DNA from 2 places in the Pseudoalteromonas sp. SG45-5 genome. Region 2 is predicted to be linked to the other one. Evidence: predicted binding sites of a transcription regulator. Region 2 holds the regulator's gene; the other holds the start of a gene.
The links. Region 2 encodes FliA, which starts transcription of late flagellar genes. Its sites were predicted from a motif close to CTAAAGNTNNNNNNNNNNNNGCCGATA; they were not measured.

Region 1 (5,285 bases), on a different contig from region 2:
TCAAAAGTCTTTTATATTTTCTGTTATCCTTGCCGTAGTTGGTTTTGTTGTCGTTAAATTTGTTTTTGGCAGCTTAGCCTTAGACCCTGCACTATTATTTGGTGCTGGTTTATTAATAGGTGGAATTGTTATCGCAGCAATGTCATCTGAAGGCGCTGAAGAAGTTGAAGTGAAAACTAAGACTCTTTATGTTGGTAACCTCCCTTATCGCGCAAACGAAGGTGTTGTTCGTGCATTATTTGAAGAACAAGGCAAAGTATTTAATGTCCGCTTATTAAAGGACAAAAATACTGGCAAACGTCGTGGCTTTGGTTTTGTTGAAATGGCGCAAGCTGATGCTGACAATGCTATAACCAAGTTAAATGATAGTGAGTTCCAACAACGTACTTTAAAAGTTCGTGAAGCAAAGCAAAAACAAGATGAGGATGCTAATTCTATACGTCCTGAACTTGATCAATCAGCGTAACCAGCTTTACTACTAGCTTAGTACTAAAAATATCAGCCGTTGCATAATATTGCAGCGGCTTTTTTGTATCCGAAGCTTTTTTATTCAACCCACAGTAACTACTAAGTAAATCACTAACACGATTGGCTATTGCAGCACCAGAATCAAGCAACTGTACTTTTGAATTAAAATACGCGTTTATTGGTTTAGCTAAAATAGGAAAATGTGTACACCCTAGCACCAACACATCAACTTCTTTATTGATCTCTAAACTATCCAGCTCTTTATAAAGCTCACCTGTATCTAGTTGTTGAGTAAAAAAGTACTGCTCTGCCAGCGACACCAACCTAACACTACTATATAAGTTAACCGTTATATGCCTGGCATGTTCTTGAATGAGTTTAGCCGTATATGAACTTGATACAGTTGTAGGCGTGGCAAGAAGCCCGATATGTTTTGATTGACTTAATTGAGCCGCCGGCTTTATTGCAGGTACAACGCCTACAATTGGAATATCAGTAATTTGACGTACCGCACTCAACGCTGACGTGGATGCGGTATTGCAGGCTATAACAATTAAATCGACGTCGAGGTCTTCTTGTTTGATGAAATGTACAAGGGCGCATAAACGATTGATGATAGTTTGTTGTGATTGAGCACCATATGGCAGTAAAGCATTATCCATAAAATAACTGTATTGAGCATGAGGTATGCTCTGCTGAATATGCTCAAGTACGGTAGTGCCACCAATACCTGAATCAAAAACCATAATGTGCACTGACAAACCACTGTTCCTACTGTAAATTAAGAATAGCAGTTTGACATGTCACTTTTGTAAAGGAAAGCAGTTTAACTTTGCGGTGATTCTAGATTAGCCAGCTCATCTGCCGCAGTATTTAGTTGATCCAGATTTTCAAACATTGCTTTGGTATAATCAACTAATTTATCAATCTCGCTTTGATCTTGATTTAACCATTCCATAATACCCGATAATTGGCTTTGCAGACCCAGATCGGCTGCTTTTGTATAAACTTCTTTTAAATCGTCATTAAAAGGGGCTATTTTTTCCGAAACCGCCTTCTCTGGTATTGGTCTGTATTCTTCGTAGCTTTTTATCGTTGCAACCGTTTTGGTTTGTCTTAAATCCATTGAGAAAGCGACTAACTGTTCGTTACCTAAGCTCAATGCTTGCGCTTCTTCAAATGCTTTGTCTAAATCGCCACTAAAAAAAGTTTTACTCACTCCTTGTATGTCTTCCATTAGTTCATTAATCGCTTTTTGTTCATCTTCATTTAAATCACCATTAACCGACATAGAAAATGATAACTCTCGAGACTGCGATGATTCACTTATATACCCTTCACTATTTCCCTGCTTTTGATAACTGCTCGCTGACTGTGACTCAAAAGAGTCAGAGAAGCTAATACTAACTTCATCACCTTCTGCGGTAGTAAATTTGTATTCAGCGTTATTGCTTAAACTAGCGTATTGCGCCTGACTAATACTCACACTCGCCGGTTGTGGGTTAAACAAATCATCTTCAAGCTTATTAAGGCCATTAAAGATACCTTCTTTGGACTTATTAATGCCTTCTTCAATATCGGTATTAAATACACCGGTACCTTTTAATTCATCAATTGCATCATCAATCCCCATTTGCACACCTTTGCGGGCTTCACCAAGTATGCCTTTGAGCTTGTCATCATCAGCGCCATTAGCCTTCGCATTTTTGAGTGTACCTGTTACAAAATCGAGTACATTTTTAACTACCTCGCCAAAATCAAATAATGACTTATCTGCTTTTTTCTCAGCAACAGGTAAGCCAAGTTGCTCAGCCATCTTATCGCCCAACACTTTTGCCGCAAGTTCTTTCCCGCTTTGTTGATAACTATCTTGAGGAGACTTAATTGTTGGCTGTGGTATCGTTACTTTATTATTAAATTTATTGATATTGTTATTTGGCATAAAGCCAAAATTATTGATTTTCATAATTCGTCTCCTAAGCGTGAGTAATTTATTATCGGCTATAACGTATAAAACTAAAGGGGAACGCACAAAAAAACAGCATTAATTCTAGTCAAAACTAGACAAATACGCCTCGCCCCCTACAATAGCGCCGATAAACAGATCTCAGAGATAAGGTAGTAACGTTAATGGCAGTTATTAAAATCGATACCACACAATACGATGCACAATTAAGCGAGAAAGAGCAGCGAATACGTGCACAGTTCCAACGTTTTGGTGTAGAACAATTAGAAGTATTTAGTTCAGAGCCAACTAACTACCGTCAACGTGCTGAATTTAGAGTATGGCATGATGGCGACGATCTGTTTCATATAATGTTTGATCAACAAACAAAAGACAAAATCCGTGTTGATACGTTTGATCCAGCAGCACCTTTAGTAGGTGAAATAATGCAGGTGATGATTGAAAACCTTAAGCCTTGCGAAATATTACGTCGTAAGTTATTTCAAATAGATTACCTATCAACGCTAAGTGGTGAAATTTTAGTAAGTTTGCTTTATCACAAGCCACTAGATGATGAATGGTTAAATGAAATTAAAGCGCTTAAAGAAAAACTGAGCAGTAAATACAAAATTGACTTCATTGGCCGTGCTCGCAAACAAAAAGAAGTGCTGGGTGATGACTTTGTAACTGAACGCTTAACAGTTAATGGTCGCGAGCTTATTTACCAACAAGTAGAAAACAGTTTCACTCAGCCTAATGCTAAAGTAAATATTAGTATGCTGGAGTGGGCACAAAATTTATGTAAACCACTTAAAAATGATTTATTAGAGCTTTACTGTGGCAACGGTAACTTTTCAATTGCGTTAGCTGGTTCGTTTAATAAAGTGTTGGCAACGGAGATATCAAAATCATCTGTACACTCTGCTCAATACAATATTGCTAAAAACAACGTAGAGAACTTAGATATTATTCGTATGTCGAGCGAAGAGTTTACTCAAGCAATGAATGGCGAGCGTACTTTCTCTCGTTTAGACGGTATTGACCTTAAAAGCTATGACTGCCAAACCATATTAGTTGATCCGCCGCGTGCGGGCATGGATGAATTAACCTGTGATTTAGTGGCTAACTACGAAAGCATAATTTATATATCGTGTAATCCTGAAACCCTTGAACGTGACCTTGAGCACTTAACACGTACGCATAACGTTAAACGCTTTGCTATATTTGATCAGTTCCCTTACACGCACCACATTGAGTCGGGTGTTTTTTTACAAAGAAAGTAATTGCTGCATTATTAAAGTGCCAGTACTTTAATTAGTGCTGGCATTTGATCCTCGCTAAAAACCTTAATACCATTTTTTATTAATAATGCTGCAGTTAAACCCAGTCCTTCGATTTTTACTCCGCGATGCTTTCCATCATATATTGTATTTCGTCCGCAAGAAGGGCTCGATTCTTTAAGTAGAGCAAAACGAACTTGATTCTTTTTACACAGTTCTAACGCTATATTAGCCCCAGTTTGAAACTGTTCTGTTACATCTTCTCCTAAATTAGTAACTACTCTCCCCTGAATTATTTCAGCAGGAGATCTAGGTATAGGAAGTCCACCAGCGACCTCAGGACAAAACACTATTAATCTATTTTGTTTTTGCCACAAATTAAGCTGTGGATGCAAAATTGCGTGTCCCCTACCATCGTAGCGAACAGGCTGTCCTAGCAAGCAACTCGATACTAATATTTTTTCCATCACTATATCCTTATAAAGCAAAAAAGCTCCATTAAGGAGCTTTTTTTGATTTAGCTAAACTTATTTATTTGCTAAATAGTTAATCAGTTTACTGATATCTTCTGGCTTAGTTATACCCGACTCTTTACCGAGGTTTAACTTATATTTACCATTGACAATAAAAGTAGGTACACCACGAAGTGCGCCTTTTTCTTTAAAGTAGTCTTGATCGCGTTTCATTTTAGAGCTTAGTGTACGTACCGAAAAACTTTTAAACAACTTGTCAAACTTATCGCCATCAACGCCTTGCGCTACAAAGATATCTTTTACATCTGCAAGCTCATTAAACTTAGCGCGCTTGGTATGAATGTGATTAAAAATAGCAGAGATAATTTTATCTTTTTGCGGAAGTACTTCTGCTGTTGCAAGCGCTTGGCTCATCATTTGTTGATTTTCTGGATCGCGAACCCCCACAAAATCTACATGACTCTTTTTAAACTTAACGTTTTTATCAAGTGACGGTTTAAATTCTGAAATGAGTCCTTCCATGTTATTACATGCCGGACAGTAGAATGAAAAGAACTCTTTAATTTCTGGCTTTTTAGTTGCGCGCTCAGATACAACATCGTAATGCACGCCTTCTTCATAAGTTGCTGCAAAACTTGTCCCTGCCATAGGCAGTAATAGTGCAAGCAAGCCTGCTTTAACTAATTTGATCATTATTTTTATTCTCCAAAAATTTATAATGCTAGTAAAAATTTAACTAACTCATCAAGCTCTGTTTGGCTTTTAATAGTATTTATATTTATCTTATATTTATCATTAACAATAAAGGTAGGAACTCCGGTGAGCGCACCTAACGCTGAATATTTATTTTGCTTATCTTGCAGTGCACGTTCAGCAGAAATAATTGGCATGCTAGCAATATCACTATCAAACGTGTTGCTATCAATACCATTAATTTCAAGGAGCTTTTTAACATCTTTTATTTCTGTTAGCGGTGCACCTTGAATATGAATACTCTTAAATATCTGTTCAGCAATATTGTGTTCTTGACCATGCTTTTTAGCAATTAAATAGGCAAAGCTTAAATTTGATTGTGCTTGCGGTGACACACCGCCTAAGAAGTTAACGTGATTTTTAATA
Region 2 (5,285 bases):
CACGTACATCTGGCATTTCAATGCCGTGATCGACTGAGTTTCTGACCAAATGCACGAGCGGATCGGCTAACGCTTCAACCAAGTTTTTATCTAAATCAGTTTCTTCGCCGACCAGTAATAAATTGATATCTTTATTTAAGCTTCTTGCCAAGTCACGAACAACTCGAGGAAAACGTCCAAATACTTTTTTGATCGGTTGCATGCGGGTTTGCATAACCGCACCTTGAATATCGGCGGTTACAACATCTAAATTTGATATTGCTTTACCCATCGCTTCACTTTCAGAATTGGTGGCCAAACTAACGAGGCGATTTCTCACGAGCACTAGCTCACCAACCATATTCATAATTTGGTCAAGGCGCTTAGTATCTACGCGTACGGTAGTTTCAGCTGCGGGCGCGACTGCCTTCTTCGGAGCTGCGGCTGGGCTTGGGACTGCAGGACTTGGTGCTTTTGCTTCAGGCTTATTAGCGGGCTTACTAACAGGGGCAGGCTCAACTTTCTTTGCCTGAACAGCCGGTTTTGGAGGTGCAGGTTTTGCAGCAACGGGCTGATTACTTTCTACAGATTTAGGTGCGCTGCCTTTGCCATGTAATTCATCTAATAGAGATTCAAATTCTGCGTCGCTAATATCATCATCAGAAGAGCCTGAGTTATTGGCGACTGGCGCTGTTTCTTGCGGTGTATGCGAAGCAACTGGTTCATTTTTTTGTACATCAACAGTGCCAAAACTACCAACACCATGTAGCTCATCTAATAAATTATCAAACTCGTCGTCAGTGATGTCACTACTAGAAGTAGTACTTACAGGTTTCTTAGTCTCAGAGCTTTGGTTATTACCATGCAGTTCATCAAGTAAGTTTTCGAATTCATCTTCTGTAATTTCATCAATTTGTGACTCAGCAGCTGGCGAAGCCGAACTACTAAATAATTCATCGAATGCAAATGGGTCGTCGTCAGGGCTTTGTGAGCTGATAGTGTTATTGTCACCGTTTTCTGTGGCAACGACATCAGCCTGTTCAGGTTCGCCTGCTGTAATTTCAGAAGAAGCTCCAGATAACTCATCTTCCGTTGGAGGTAACCCTAATTTATGTAGGACTTCAAGTAATTGAGGATCTGCAGGCTCAGGCTTATCACGGTTTTGAATTGTCGCAAACATTTCATTAATGGTGTCTAATGCTTGTAAGATAACATCCATTAATTCAGAGTTTACAGTTCGAACGCCCTGTCTGAGCAAATCAAATACATTTTCTGCACCATGACAAGCATCAACAAGCTCTGTCATAGCTAAAAATCCGGCACCGCCTTTTACTGTATGAAAGCCTCGAAATATAGCATTTAATAGTTCGGTATCTTCTGGATTATTTTCCAGTTCAACTAACTGTTCGGATAGAAGTTCAAGAATTTCTCCTGCTTCTACAAGAAAGTCTTGTAAAATATCTTCATCGACTTCAAACATGCAGTTACTCTCCTCTTAGAAGCCCAAACTTGATAAAAGATCATCGACTTCATCTTGATCAGACACAACATCATTACGCGATTCTTTATCAATAATAGGGCCCTCGGGACCTGCTAATGTTTGTACGGCAATCGGTTCTTCTGTTTTTTGTTGTTCTACTATATTAACTGTACCCACATCCTGCGCAGAAAACGCAGTGAGTAGATGAAGTAAGCTTTCTTCTACTTCTCTTACAAGCTCAATTACTCGACGAATAACTTGACCAGTCAAATCTTGATAATCTTGCGCCATTAAAACATTTGTCATTAAATTTTGTAATTCATCTGTTTTATTGTGTGAGTTACTCATAAACTTATCTATGCTGTGGCACAGAGTTTTAAACTCACCAAGCTCTATATCCCGACTCATTAACCGATCCCATGTCGGTTTAATGGCTGCTATCTCACCCGCTAACTCCTGAGTTATAGGGAGACTTGCCTCAACCGCATCCATGGTTTTATTTGCAGCATTCTCTGTCAACTCCATGACATAACTAAGTCGTTTTTTAGCATCAGGAATTGCATCGTTTGTTAAGTTTGTTAAACGCGAATCTAGTTCAAAGCCTTTTAGAGCTTCATGTAACTGACGCGTTAACTTGCCAACTTCAGCAAATATCTCTGACTGCTCTTTAGACGCTGTATCTAAAATTAATTGATCAGCTTTATCTTGCTCGTCGTTTTCTAAAAAAACAACGAGTTGACGCGCTTGTTCTAAAGTTATTCGAGGCGCAGCAGGTGCTGACATAAGCCTCTCCCTATAATTAACCTAAGCGTTCAAACACTTTTTCTAATTTGGTCTTCAATGTGCCAGCTGTAAATGGTTTTACAATATAGCCATTAACACCAGCTTGAGCAGCAGCTATTATCTGTTCTTTTTTAGCTTCAGCCGTTACCATTAAAACAGGGAGATGTTTTAACTTGTCATCCGCCCTAATTGCCCTTAAAAGGTCAATACCCTGCATACCTGGCATGTTCCAATCCGTCACGACAAAATCAAAAGACTGATTTTGTAGCATTGGTAAAGCAGTCGAACCATCATCTGCTTCTTGAACATTCGTAAAGCCTAAATCACGCAATAAATTCTTAATAATACGTCTCATTGTTGAAAAATCGTCAACAACAAGAATTTTCATGTTTTTATCCAAAACATCCTCCAGTGAGGTCTTAACCTTTATTTACTTACTACTAGTTTATCCAGTCATTGATTTTTGCTTTTAGCTTAATCATCGCCTGACCATGTATCTGACTCACACGCGACTCACTAACATCGAGTATATGCCCAATCTCTTTTAAATTCATTTCATCGTTATAGTACAAAGATAACACCATAGCATCTCGCTCTGGTAATGATTTTATTGCACTTAATAAAGACTCATTAAATCGTTCATTTTTAACATTATTAAAAGGTTTGTCTAGTGTTAAATCTTGACCCGCTGGAGTTATGACATCTTCATCAATTCCAAGGTCTTCTATACCCAACACTTTACTTGCATTTACATCGTTTAAAATATGATGGTACTCATTTAACGAAATATCAAGTTTTTCAGCAACTTCTATATCTGTAGGTTCACGATTTAAGTTTTTTTCTAATTCGTTTATCGTTTCAGCAACAAGACGACTTTTGCGATGCACAGAACGCGGAGCCCAGTCACCACGGCGCATTTCATCTAGCATAGCGCCACGGATGCGAATACCTGCAAACGTTTCAAAGCTTGCGCCTTTAGTTGCATCAAAGTTTTTTGACGCTTCAATCAGTCCTATCATACCCGATTGAATTAAATCATCGAGTTGTACACTTGGAGGTAGACGAGCAATTAAGTGACATGCCACTTTTTTAACCAGTGACGCATGTTTCTCAACAATCACATTTAAATTTTGTGTTGATTGATATCCCATAGCTCTATTTACCAATGTTGTCATAATTAGCCGTTAACCAGCTTCTCAATGAAAAACTCTAAATGCCCTGACGGTTGATTCGGTATTGGCCATTTGACCGCTTTTGTTGCCAGAGCTCGAAAAGCCACTGAAGCTGGAGAGCTTGGAAACAACTCCACAATAACTTTCTGCCGACGTGTCGCTTTACGCATATTTTCATCGTAAGGTATCGTTGCAGCTAGCTCCATAGAAATATCTAGGAAACGATCTGTTACTTTAGATAACTTTGCAAACAATTCTTGGCCTTCGCGAAGGCTGCGAACCATATTTGCAACAATTTTAAATTTATACACACCGTGCTCACGGCTTAATACTTTAATAAGTGCATACGCATCTGTTATTGATGTTGGTTCGTCACACACGACGACCATTACATCTTGTGCTGCACGAGAAAAGCTCAGCACCATATCGGAAATGCCGGCGGCGGTGTCTACTATCAATATATCAAATTCGGTATTTAATTCGCTAAAGGCACGAATAAGACCCGCGTGTTCAGAAGGTGATAATTCAACCATGTTTTGCGAACCCGACGTTGCAGGGACAATTTTAATCCCAGCAGGACCTTCAACTAAAATCTCATCCAGTTCGCATTCACCAGATAATACATGCGATAAATTGCGCTCAACACGAAGCCCAAGCATCACATCACAATTTGCTAAACCTAAGTCGGCATCAAGAACTAAAACTCGCTTACCTTGTTGACCTAATGCAATTGCAGTATTTAGTGAAACATTTGTTTTACCTACTCCACCTTTACCACCGGTCACAGCGATAACTTTTACGCCGTTATTATTGTTTTGACTCATTTTTCGCAGGCCGCTTGCTTGATCTAATACTGTGTTAATCATACATCCCTACTGTGTTCGACGCCACTGATTGATGTCGTGAATGTTGTGATTTTATTCTTTTTAAATATAATTGCTCAGCTTTTTTTACTAGTTTTTCTGAATTCGCAACGCGAATGTCCTCTGGTACTCGCTGACCATTAGTAAGATAACCTATTGGAAGACGATTTTGAATCGCAATACTAATAATCTCACCTAAACTTAACGATTCATCTAATTTAGTAAAAATACAACCACTTAACTGTACTTTTTTGAAATGTCTTACCGTTTCTTGTAATACATTAATTTGTGCTGTGGCACTTAATACTAAATAATTACGAATATCGACACGTTGATTACGCATTAACGTATTTAATTGCTCGGTTAAACGCAAATCACGCTGGCTCATTCCTGCGGTGTCAATTAATACTAGACGTTTATTTCGTAAATGATATAAAACTTCAGCCAATTCATTAGCATCTTTAACTTGCTTTACGCTACACCCTATAATTCGGCCATATGTTGCTAGTTGCTCGTATGCACCAATTCTGTAGGTGTCCGTAGTGATTAACGCAACTTTATCAGCGCCATACTTTTGCGCACCAAGTGCAGCAAGTTTTGCGACAGTTGTTGTTTTACCCACTCCCGTTGGGCCGACTAATGCGTAAACTCCACCTTGACGCAGTATTTCGTTGTTCGTGGTTTGCATTTGATCTTCAACCATCGCTAATAAAGCTTTCCAACCTTGCTGGCGAGAAACATCATCAGGTACAAAACACGCCATTTGCTCAGCAACATCTTTGCCTATTCCCATGCCAATTAAACGATCAATCATGCATGCACGCGTTGGATCACGTCGCGCCATATCTTGTTGCATTAAACCTGAGACTTGGTGCTCTAATAGCTGACGAATTGCATTCATTTCTTCACGCATAGATGTCATCTCTAAGCTTTCATTATTTTTAGCTTGCTGACGAGGTGCTATCGGGCTTTCAAGGTCATCAAAATCACTTTCTAAATCATCAAAAC

Region 1: the regulator FliA is predicted to act here: its motif matches at 2,464-2,490, upstream of H5119_RS16895 (DUF5610 domain-containing protein).

The regions. Positions count from the first base shown of each region.
Region 1 is NZ_JACJEM010000059.1:22,002-27,286, reverse strand. Features, by position in the region: gene H5119_RS16905 (RNA-binding protein) at 1-466, shown strand, start outside; gene murI (glutamate racemase) at 435-1,229, opposite strand; gene H5119_RS16895 (DUF5610 domain-containing protein) at 1,295-2,434, opposite strand; gene trmA (tRNA (uridine(54)-C5)-methyltransferase TrmA) at 2,599-3,696, shown strand; gene H5119_RS16885 (DUF523 domain-containing protein) at 3,708-4,160, opposite strand; gene H5119_RS16880 (thiol:disulfide interchange protein DsbA/DsbL) at 4,221-4,859, opposite strand; gene H5119_RS16875 (thiol:disulfide interchange protein DsbA/DsbL) at 4,880-5,285, opposite strand, start outside.
Region 2 is NZ_JACJEM010000003.1:58,899-64,183, forward strand. Features, by position in the region: gene H5119_RS01355 (chemotaxis protein CheA) at 1-1,459, opposite strand, end outside; gene H5119_RS01360 (protein phosphatase CheZ) at 1,475-2,242, opposite strand; gene cheY (chemotaxis response regulator CheY) at 2,259-2,642, opposite strand; gene H5119_RS01370 (RNA polymerase sigma factor FliA) at 2,683-3,393, opposite strand; gene H5119_RS01375 (MinD/ParA family protein) at 3,420-4,280, opposite strand; gene flhF (flagellar biosynthesis protein FlhF) at 4,273-5,285, opposite strand, start outside.